DNA from 2 places in the Eubacterium sp. An3 genome. Region 1 is predicted to be linked to the other one. Evidence: riboswitches for the same ligand, from Rfam matches in the RefSeq annotation. Region 1 holds a riboswitch; the other holds the start of a gene.

Region 1 (5,538 bases):
TAAGCGCCCGGCGTATATAAAAGGGCGTCAAGTTTGTCTCCTGGCAGAATCTCGTCGAAATCGAGAATCGTATCATTTAAAAAGCCTTCGATGCCATTGACCATGCCGTAAACATGGCTGATTGCTTCAGGATGACGGCGGGCTTCCGAGACAACGCCGTAAAGGCTGCTGTTGATAACTGCCGTAGGACCGCCGGATTGACCGACAATAAGGATTTTTCCTGACATAGTGTACCTCCTAATTATGAATCAAATGCCATATGATTCTTACATCAATAATAAGCATTGGTTAAAAAAGATAGTATTATTATACTATATGAAAAGGAGACTGTCTATTTAAAGGGAGAGAAAGAAAATATTTTATAAATATAATAAAAAATTACGATTTTTTTACGATTTGACCACAGACCGGACACAGTTTTTATGTAAAATAACTTACCTTTAAAATCAATTTCCGCTTCCGGGATTAATATTAAGGTGAAAAATACGAAAGAAAGGCGGGGGGACAGCCCCGGGCATAAACAAAGATGAAACCTGCATTTATTTGTATCGGATTCCAGAAATGTGGAACCACTTCTTTGTATGATATCCTGCGGCAGCATGAAGGTATCTGTCTGACGGAGGGGGTCAAGGAACCCATGTTTTACAGGGTTCCATTATTTCGTTTCTTCCTTGGAGAAAAATGGTATGAAAAAAGATATTTTGGGCATGTCCGGCCAGAGGACGGGAGGATGGCCGGAGAAGTGAATGCCGGACTGGGTTTTCAGGGCTGTGCAGCTAAGATCGGGAAGGATTTTCCGGAGGAGACCCGTTTGATTTTTCTCATGCGCGATCCGGCTGACCGGTGCTATTCTGCTTACAAATATTTTCTTGCTCTGGGATTTCTCCCGTGCCGGACGGTAAGGGATGACAAAAAAAGAGGGCATGCGGCAGCATTTGACCGATATGTGAATAGCATTCTACACAGCCGGTTTCACCGGAAAGGCATTATGATCCGGAGACTGAAATACCTCTGTTTTTCCCAGGGAAATTATGCCTGCTGTATTGAAGAATATCTTAAATATTTCCCGAAAGAAAATATGAAGTTCGTTTTCTTTGAGGAATTGATCGAGGATGAACAGAGAGTTGCGGAAGATATTCTGGATTTTATCCGGGTTGAGAAGAATTCCGGAATCAATTATAATATCAAGAGTAATGAGAGTGTGTTCTGTGCCGTTTCACCCCTGCGAAGCAAAGTCATATATCTTTTTCAGGGCGTCTATCATATTTTGATAGATTTCCTGCATCTGGGCAGATTCCCTAAGGTACGTCATGTCCTGCGCAAGTTCTTCCGGTGGATTCAAAATATGTGCATTCAACGGGACGCGGACCGTTCCAAAATGTTTCCGCAGACCCGGCGCATTCTTAACCGCTATTATCAGGACGAGATTGCCCGGCTGGAAGAGCTGATCGGACGCAAAGTGCCGGAAAGCTGGGGGAGAACGGCGTAGTGCGCGCCTGTATCACAAAAGATTTACTTGAAAACCCTCTGATAAAGAGTTATAATAACTAAAGAAATGAAAAACGGTCTTCAGGGCGGGGTGCAAGTCCCCACCGGCGGTAATCACAGAGAAGTGCGAGCCCGCGAGCCGAAAGGCAGGATTCCGGTGAGATTCCGGAGCCGACGGTATAGTCCGGATGGTAGAAGATGTTTATATTTGTATGCGTGTATTTTATTTACGTGTATTTATATGGCGGTGATAAGCCCTGAGATTAGTCGCAGTGTACGACTGGTTTCAGGGCTTTTTGTATTTAAAATATTTCTTTCTGGAATCTTTCCAGGATTCTTATCGTAAACGACCCTGCAGTCATCCGGCAGAATCTGCCAATATTCCTGTTCCTGAAGCTCCGATCATACATTTTCTGATATATATTGCGGAAAGGAGAAGAAGTCAATATGAACGGCATTGAGAAATCAGATGCGGCCGGGCCATATCCGGATGAGCAATATATGCGAAGAGCCATAGAGCTGGCGAAGCGCGGCAGCGGCCATGTGAATCCAAATCCGCTGGTGGGAGCGGTGATTGTCCGGGACGGAGAGATTCTCGGAGAAGGCTGGCACGAAGAATATGGAGAGCTCCATGCGGAGCGAAATGCCATTGCCCATGCCAGAGCGGCCGGGCACCGTCTGGAAAGCAGCACCATCTATGTGACCCTGGAGCCCTGCTGCCATTATGGAAAGACGCCGCCCTGCACGGAGGCGATTATCGAGGAAGGAATCACGACGGTGGTAGTCGGTTCGGATGATCCCAATCCCCTGGTGGCAGGCAGAGGATTTCGGATATTGAGGGAGCACGGCATTACGGTGATACCACATTTTCTGAAAGAAGAATGTGACGCTGTCAACGAGGTGTTCTTCCATTACATCAGCACTGGGCGCCCCTATGTGGCCATGAAATATGCCATGACACTGGATGGGAAGATTGCCTGCCGGACGGGAGATTCCCGATGGGTGACCGGAGAGGAAGCCAGAAATCATGTACACAGACTGCGCAATCATTTTAAAGGAATCATGGCTGGTATCGGAACGGTGCTGGCGGATGATCCTATGCTGAACTGCCGCATGAAAGGAGGCAGAGATCCGGTGAGGATTATCTGTGACAGTCATCTGCGGATTCCTCTGGAATCCAGACTGGTGCAGACCGCGCGGGAACAGCCTGTCATTGTGGCGTGTCTTCCCGGAGAGAACCGGACAAAAGCAAAGCAGCTTGAGAAAAAAGGGGTGACGGTCTGGGAGATACCTCCGGAAACGGAAGCAGAGCCGCACCGGAACATGATAGATTTGAGTTGTCTCATGCAGAAGCTGGGTGAAAATAAAATCGACGGTATTTTGCTGGAAGGCGGCGGCACGCTCAACGAGAGCGCTCTTCAGTCCGGGATTGTATCTAAGGTTTATTGTTATCTGGCGCCCAAAATATTTGGCGGTGCGGACGCGAAAACTCCGGTGGAAGGCCGCGGCGCGGCGCTGGCAAAGGACGCCTGGATGCTTGAACGGTGCGGGCAGCGACAGTTTGGAGAGGATATTCTGCTGGAATACAGGGTAGTGCGCTAGAAAAACGGGAAAGGAGATAATACAGAGATGTTTACAGGTATTATCGAGGAAATAGGAGTGATAAGAAGTATCAGGATGGGGGCTCATTCCGCCGTCATCACCATTCAGGCAGATAAGGTGATGGAAGATATCCATGTGGGCGACAGTATTGCAGCCAATGGAGTATGTCTGACAGTCACATCGTTTGACAGGAACAGCTATGATGTGGATGTGATGCATGAGACACTGCGGAGGACCAGCCTGGGGAAAATGAAAAGCGGAAGCCGGGTGAATCTGGAGAGGGCTATGGCGGCGGATGGAAGGTTTGGAGGCCATATGGTGGCGGGCCATGTGGATGCTCCGGGTACTATTGCATCCATGGAAAAAGATGATAATGCTATATGGATAACGGTTCGGACGCCGCCGGACATCCTGAAATATATCGTAGAAAAAGGCTCCATTGCGATTGACGGTATCAGTCTCACAGTGGCGCGGGTGGATGATAAGAGCTTTGCAGTGTCAGTGATTCCTCACACGGGAGCCAATACTACTCTTCTTGAAAAGAAACCCGGGGATATGGTTAATCTGGAAACGGACATGATAGGCAAATATGTGGAAAAGCTTCTGGGTTTGAATAGGGAAGAGGAAAAGCCGCAGTCGGGTATCACGGAGGAGTTTTTGAGAAACCATGGATTCTGACGGTAAAGCATAACTCAAATGATCATACATCACAAAAAGACGAGGAGAATGAAAAATGAATGAATTTCGATGCAATACTATAGAGGAGGCTCTGGAAGATTTTAAACAGGGCAAAATGGTCATCGTTGTGGATGACGGTGATGTGGAAAATGACGGTGCGCTTGTGGTGGCAGGCCAGTTTGCCACGCCAGAGGCAGTGAATTTTATGTTAAGTCATGGAAAAGGAATCATGACCATGCCGGTTTCTGAAGATGTGGCAAGGAAAATCGGTGTGGAGGAACAGATTTGGGAGAACCGGGAGTTATCCCGTTCTGTTTCTACAGTGACCATTGACAGTGTACATGCGGCGAGCGGCGCTTCGGCGGCGGATCGTTCTCTGACTGTGATGACCGCAGCGGCGGAGACGGCGGGACCGGAGGAGTTCAGACGGCCGGGGACCATAGTGCCTAAGGTGGCGCTGCAGGGAGGCGTGCTGAAACGTACAGGTTTTACAGAAGCGGCGGTGGATCTGGCACAGATGGCAGGATTGAGGCCGGTGGGATTGCGCTGTGGAATCCTTGATGAAGAAGGGGCGGTGGCAAAAGTACCAAAGCTGCTGAAGTTTGCGGAGAAATATGACCTCAAAATCATAACCATAGCGGATATGATTCAGTATCGCCGGCGGACTGAAAGTTTTGTAAGCTGTGAGGCTGAGGCGGATTTTCCGACTCATTACGGTCATTTTCGGATTTTTGGTTATGTGAACAAATTAAACGGGGAACATCATGTGGCCATCGTGAAAGGAAATGTGGACGACGGCGGGCCGGTGCTCTGCCGGGTACACTCAGAATGTCTGACCGGGGACGCGCTCGGTTCGAGACGCTGCGACTGCGGTCAGCAGTACGCGGCTGCTATGAGGATGATCGAGAAAGAAGGACGCGGAGTACTTCTTTATATGAGACAGGAAGGCCGGGGTATTGGATTGATAAACAAGCTAAAAGCTTATGAGCTGCAGGATCAGGGTATGGATACAGTGGAGGCCAATATTGCTCTGGGATTTCCGGAGGACCTGCGGGACTATGGCATCGGTGCACAGATTCTCGCAGACCTGGGCGTTAAGAAACTTCGTCTCATGACCAATAATCCGGCAAAGGTAGTGGGACTGTCTGGGTACGGCATAGAAATCGTGGAGCGGGTGCCAATCATCATTGAGGCAAATGAAGATGACTTCTTCTACCTGAAAACCAAGCAGGAGAAGATGGGACATTACACAAAATATTAAAAAACATTTTATGGATAAGAACAGGAGGAAATATCATGAGAGTAAACGTATTTGAAGGAAAAGTAGTAGGCGGAGAAGAGAGAGTGGGAATCGTGTGCGCGAGATTCAATGAGTTTATCGTTTCCAAGCTTTTGAGCGGCGCCATTGACGGCCTTGTCCGCCACGGTATGAAAGAAGAAAATATTGATGTGGCGTGGGTACCGGGAGCATTCGAGATTCCGCTGATCTGTGAAAAGATGGCGAATTCAGGAAAATATGACGCGGTCATCGCTCTCGGTACGGTTATCCGCGGCGCCACCAGCCACTATGATTATGTGTGCAGCGAGGTTTCCAAAGGCGTGGCGCAGGTGGGACTTCAGTCCGGCATTCCGGTATTATTCGGTATCGTCACCACGGAAAACATCGAGCAGGCCATTGAGCGCGCCGGCACAAAGGCGGGCAACAAGGGGTATGATTGCGCGCTTGGCGCTATTGAAATGATCAACCTCATCAAGGAGATTGAAAAATAA
Region 2 (5,538 bases), on a different contig from region 1:
ATTGGTAACTGTATATCTTGCGATCGGACATTCTTCACAGGCCGCCGGAATGACGTAAACAATCTTATGTCCCTTGGAATGATCCGGCTTCTCACCCATCGGCGTTTTGCCCTCCGCCAGATTCACTCTCTGTCTGATGACCTCTCTCTCCTTGTAAATACAGCATCTGAACTGCGCTTTTGGTCCCGGAATCATTTCATAAGGAATCTTTTCTCGTTCCTCCTCAAACTTTCCTTCATAAGCCAGCTTTGCAACTCGATACAGTACTTCATGTTTGATTTTCAAAATTGTAGCATCATTCGTAACCATAAATAATCCTCCTAAATCCTCGTGAATGACTGAAGCCCGCATGCGAACGGCGCATAAAAAGGGCTCGTAAAATACCGTATACTACTAAAGGTTAATTTGTTTATAGTTTAACATTCATAGTCCCATAACGCAAACGCTTTTTAAGAAATATTCTCAATGTATTAAAAAAAATCCACAGTTTATGCCATTCTGTTTTCTTTATTAAAAACAGCATATTCCCACCATTCATTTTTCCGTATCATTTCCCTGTTCCCGCATCTCTTTCAGCACACGAAACGCACCTGCCAGTTCTTTCTTCACCAGACGGTTTTTTTTCTCAAACTGTTCCCGGTAAAAGACATGTTTAATCCTGTCCGGCGCATATTCCTTCCTAATATGAAGATTTCCGAGAAGCGCCTCTTTGATATCCGATACGTCGCCCACCGCATATGCCCCGAACAAACAGTTGGTCATGACGGCTCCCGCCGCATTTTCCAGAGTAATAGTCCGGCTGTCAAGCATGTCTGCCTTCATCTGATTCCACAGGGCGTCCCGGCTGCCGCCTTCTGTGATGGTGATGCGGCTTAAATCAATGCCCGCCGCGCGATACTGATCTGTGATTTCCATATAATCATAGCCTATTGCCTCCAGCACCGCCCGCCAGAGCACCGCCTGGTCTGTGTCCATGGTCATATTGAGAAAACAGCCGGAAGCGTCCGGGATCTCGTTCATGCCGCCGGTAAGATACGGCAGAAACAGCACGCCGCCCGCTCCCGCCGGTACACATTCCGCCTGCCGGCTGAGAGTCTGATAATAATCTCCGTCTTTCTCCTGTCCGCATACATTGTCTTTAAACCACCGCAGCGCCAGACCGCCGGTACGAATATATCCCCAGTAAAAATAAGTATCGGGCAGCGTTCCGCTGTTGAAAATCAGTCCGGCTCCCCGGCGGCTCAGCTCCGGGATAATCCCGCTGGTGGACACGCAGAACATGGAACAGGTTCCGGCCACATCCACCGCCTGTCCCGGCTGCATATTGCCGCTGCCGATCATGGACTGCATGGTATCCCCCGCTCCGGCACAAACGGGAATTCCCGCCGGAAATCCGGTCTTTTCAGCCATTTCCTCTGTGAGATACCCCACGATATCCCACGGCTTCACGATCTTCGGCATCATGGACTCCGGTATGCCAAGAAGTGAAAGCTGCTCTGCAGACCAGCATTTATCCTCCACCTTATATCCAAGACCCCAGCCGGACATGGTTCCCCAGTCGATAAACATATCTTCCGCACCAAGACCAGCCAGGTGAGCCAGAACATACGGAGCGTCGTGTACGAACTTCACGCCCTTTTCCTGAAACTCTTTGGAATTTTTCAGAAACCACCGGGCAAAGAGCGCCGGAAACATACAGTTTGCCTCAGGATTACCAGTCTCCTTTCCCCAGATATCAAGATTCCAGCTGTTAATCTTCTCAGCATCCTCTTTCGTCCGGGAATCCAGATAATTGATATACGGCGTCACCGCATTGCCGTCGGCGTCCACGCCGCAGATACCGCATATGATCCCGTCTCCCATGATGGCCCGGACATCTCCGGGCTCCAGATGCTTCTCCTGCATGATGCGGGCACACTCCCGCATTCCCTGAATCGTCAGCTCCAGATACTCATCGCAGTCCATACTCACCCACCCCGGATGAGGATAGGTGAGAGTCGTCGGCGCACTGGATGACGCCACACAGTTCATTTTCTCATCATAGACTGCCACCTTCACACTCTGGGTACCCGCATCAAAACCAAGATAGTATTTCGCCATTTTTTTCTTCCTTTCCCTTGTCCTTTTATGTTCTTAATTGAATAATTCTGTCTGCAGCAGCCGTCCCTTCTTCCACATTGGGAAACCCCTGCTCTGCAGTGACACAGCTCGCCGTCCAGGACAATACGCCGGAAGAAAAAAGAAAAGCTCTGAAATCAACTGCCGCGCAGTCAATCTCAGAGCGTGATTGTAAATCTATTATACACAGCCGCCCCTTCCATGTACAATCAAATGTACAGGAGCGCCTGCTCTCTCATCTTCTACCATCCGGACTATACCGTCGGCTCCGGAATCTCACCGGAATCCTGCCTTTCGGCTCGCGGGCTCGCACAGACTCACGGCGCTTCGCGCCGCCCTGTGATTACCGCCGGTGGGGACTTGCACCCCGCCCTGAAGATCTGTGTTTGTTTTCTTGCTTATTATACCCTTTTATGTAAAGGTTTTCAAGATACATTTCTTAATATCTGAAATCCAGATCCAGAATAGACTTCCAGTTCTCTTTCAGTTTCGGATAGAGGTTGTCAAACTCCTGATATACCTTGTCATAGATGAACGCCATCTCTTCATCCGGCTGATATACTTCTTTACGCATCTTGATGATCTTATCACAGGCATCCACAACGCTCTGGTACTCGCCGGTTCCCACAGCGGCCAGAATGGCAACACCCAGAGCAGCGCTGTTCTCGGAGTTCATATCCGGCAGAGTGACAGGCATGTTGTAGATATCCGCCATCAGCTGACGCCAGAACGGGCTCTTGGAGCCGCCGCCGCACATCCGCATGGTTTCCGGGCGGACGCCGCAGTTGCGGATTCCGGTGAGGATATCACGGAGAGCGTATGTCGCGCCTTCCATGACCGCTCTTGTCATGTCCGCTTTCGTGTGGATGGCTGCCAGTCCCACGAAGGAACCGCGGCAGTTCAGGTTGAAATGCGGTGACTGCTCGCCATTTAAGTATGGAAGATAAATCAGACGGTTGGCGCTCGGTGCGGATGACGCCGCATCCTTATTGATCTGCTCGTATTCCAGATCGTCCGGATAGAAATTATTTCTCCACCATTTGAGAGACGCGCCGCAGGAGTTCACGCTTCCCATGAAATGCCATGCGCCCGGCACCGGCATACAGAAAGTGTACACGGATTTGTTCACATCAAGAACCGGCTTCTCAGAAAACGCAAATACCGTTCCACTGGTACCGATGGTGGTCATGGCCCGTCCCGGAGCCACCACGCCGGTGCCCACACCGCCGGCGGAGTTATCGCTGGCGCCGCCCACAACGGCGGACTGGCAGACAGCCTCTATATCGATGCGCCAACGGCGCGGGAAGTATTGAAACAGTAAAATTAAAGCTCCGAGAGCTTATCGCAGATGGTCCGAAAATCCGCCTCCGTCTCCGGCAGCTTTGCCTCATCTCTGAGAATCGCCGAGGGATGATACACGGCGGTGAGCCAGACGCCCTTCCTGAGCAGAAAGTTTCCATGCTCTCTCGTAATCCGAAAGTCCGGACGGATGATCCGCTGCGCCGCCACCCGTCCCAGACACACGATGATCTTCGGCTTCAGCAGCCATGTCTCATATTTCAGATACGGCATACAGGCCTTCTGCTCCTCCGGCCTCGGATTCCGGTTCCCCGGCGGATGACATTTGATAATATTGGTAATATAGATGTCTTCCCGCGACAGCCCGATTCCTGACAGCAGCCGGTCAAACACCTGGCCGGACTGTCCGGTAAACGGAATCCCGTCCCGGTCTTCATTTCTTCCCGGTCCTTCCGCGATAAACAGAATGGGCGCCTGCAGGTTTCCTCTCCCCATCACTGCCCTGTGGCGGGTCGCAGCCAGCGGACAGCGCCGGCAGTGATCTACAAAATGTTTCAATTCCTCATAAGTATACATATTTTCCTTCCCCTTGACGGCAATCCTGCCTTTTTGGCATACATTTTTTCTTATATAGTTCTATTACATTCCAAAGACATTTTCCTCAGTATACCACCGGAAAAATCCCCCCGCAAGCGGCATGTTAACTTTTGTTGCTTGCCTTTAAACCTCTGATGGATATAATCAGGACTATCAAATGTGTTCGCCGGCACAAAAAACGCGCACGATGCGATGCCTGCGAACAACAAAGGGAGGTCATACTATGATTGAAGAAAATATCCGCCGCCTGCGGAAAAATGCAAAGATGAGCCAGGAAGATCTGGCGGAAAAGCTTTCTGTCGTAAGACAGACAGTTTCGAAATGGGAACGGGGTCTGTCTGTTCCCGATGCGGAGATGGTGATAAAAATAGCCGCTTTATTTAACGTTCCTGTCAGTGAACTGCTGGGTATGGAGACACAGGCTGACGACAGCGCCGCACCACATTCTGCCACAGTCTCAGATATTTCCATTAAAGAACTAACCGAGGAACTGGCAAGACTCAACGCAGAACTGGCAGAAAAAAACAAAGCAGAGCGCCGGATGAAGCTTGTCAGTCAAAAACGGGGCGTCATCCTTCTACTCTGCTTTGCTGCCGTTATTTTTTCTGCCAATATACAGAATCAGACATTGGCAGCCTGTGCGGTCGGCGTATGTTCCACCGCCGCCCTGCTGATTCTTTATAAAAATCTCGCTCTCTTCACCGATACAGTTGCGGATGAAATGCACACCCGCGCGTTGACGATCACTACTTTTTTTAATATCGGTATGATTCTTGTGGTGATCACCGTGACGATGCTGACAGAATCCGGTGTTCTCACCCTCTCTGCCAGTGGAGAAAAAATCTTCGCCACAGCCGTCGTCGCCGTCATCATCATTTTTTCGGGAATGATTTCCCCACGACTGCCCTTTAACCGGCATACCGGCCTTCGTCTGCCATGGACCGTACGTGATGAAGCAACATGGAACGTAGCGCACCGCATCCTTGGCATTACGGCACTGCCTGTGGCGCTGTTCTACATTGCCGCCGCCATCGTGGCGGATGACCATATGAAAACCATCACCCTCTGTGCCGTGGCCTTCTGGATTGGTATACCGGCAGCGGTTTCCTACATATATTATCAGAGGAAAATGCACGGACGCGCTTAGGACTCATCCTTGCTGCCAGCCATCAGCAGCACCGCCACATCATTGACGTTGGTACCGGTGGGACCGGTTATAATGAGACCACCGCAAGTCTTCAGCGCCTCATAGGCATTGTTATCTTCAAGCACCTGATAAATATCAATGCCGCATTCTTCCAGACGCTGTTTCGTACCGCCGTCCACATAGCCGCCGGCAGCATCAGTCGGCCCGTCTGTCCCGTCGCTGCCGATACTGAACAAAGCGGCGTTATCTATGCCGGAAAGTCCCAGGGCGGCGGAAAGAGCTATTTCCTGATTTCGTCCGCCCTTTCCTTTTCCTTTCAGATGAACTACCGTTTCTCCTCCGGCAATAAAGGCGAGGGACTCGCTGGTATTCCGATG

What was found. A riboswitch is a leader RNA that binds a small molecule or an ion and turns the genes downstream of it on or off. The one in region 1 is predicted to bind FMN.
Region 2: another riboswitch for FMN. It lies ahead of B5F87_RS16730 (FGGY-family carbohydrate kinase); the one in region 1 lies ahead of ribD (bifunctional diaminohydroxyphosphoribosylaminopyrimidine deaminase/5-amino-6-(5-phosphoribosylamino)uracil reductase RibD).

The regions. Positions count from the first base shown of each region.
Region 1 is NZ_NFIR01000003.1:99,569-105,106, reverse strand. It holds gene B5F87_RS04780 (6-phosphofructokinase) at 1-227, opposite strand, end outside; gene B5F87_RS04775 (sulfotransferase domain-containing protein) at 527-1,489, shown strand; FMN riboswitch at 1,562-1,692, shown strand; gene ribD (bifunctional diaminohydroxyphosphoribosylaminopyrimidine deaminase/5-amino-6-(5-phosphoribosylamino)uracil reductase RibD) at 1,936-3,090, shown strand; gene ribE (riboflavin synthase) at 3,118-3,768, shown strand; gene ribA (GTP cyclohydrolase II) at 3,824-5,029, shown strand; gene ribE (6,7-dimethyl-8-ribityllumazine synthase) at 5,065-5,538, shown strand.
Region 2 is NZ_NFIR01000028.1:18,010-23,547, reverse strand. It holds gene B5F87_RS16735 (4Fe-4S dicluster domain-containing protein) at 1-309, opposite strand, end outside; gene B5F87_RS16730 (FGGY-family carbohydrate kinase) at 535-2,100, opposite strand; FMN riboswitch at 2,352-2,502, opposite strand; gene B5F87_RS16725 (FGGY-family carbohydrate kinase) at 2,558-3,373, opposite strand; gene B5F87_RS16720 (uracil-DNA glycosylase) at 3,442-3,993, opposite strand; gene B5F87_RS16715 (XRE family transcriptional regulator) at 4,238-5,161, shown strand; gene B5F87_RS16710 (glycerate kinase) at 5,158-5,538, opposite strand, start outside.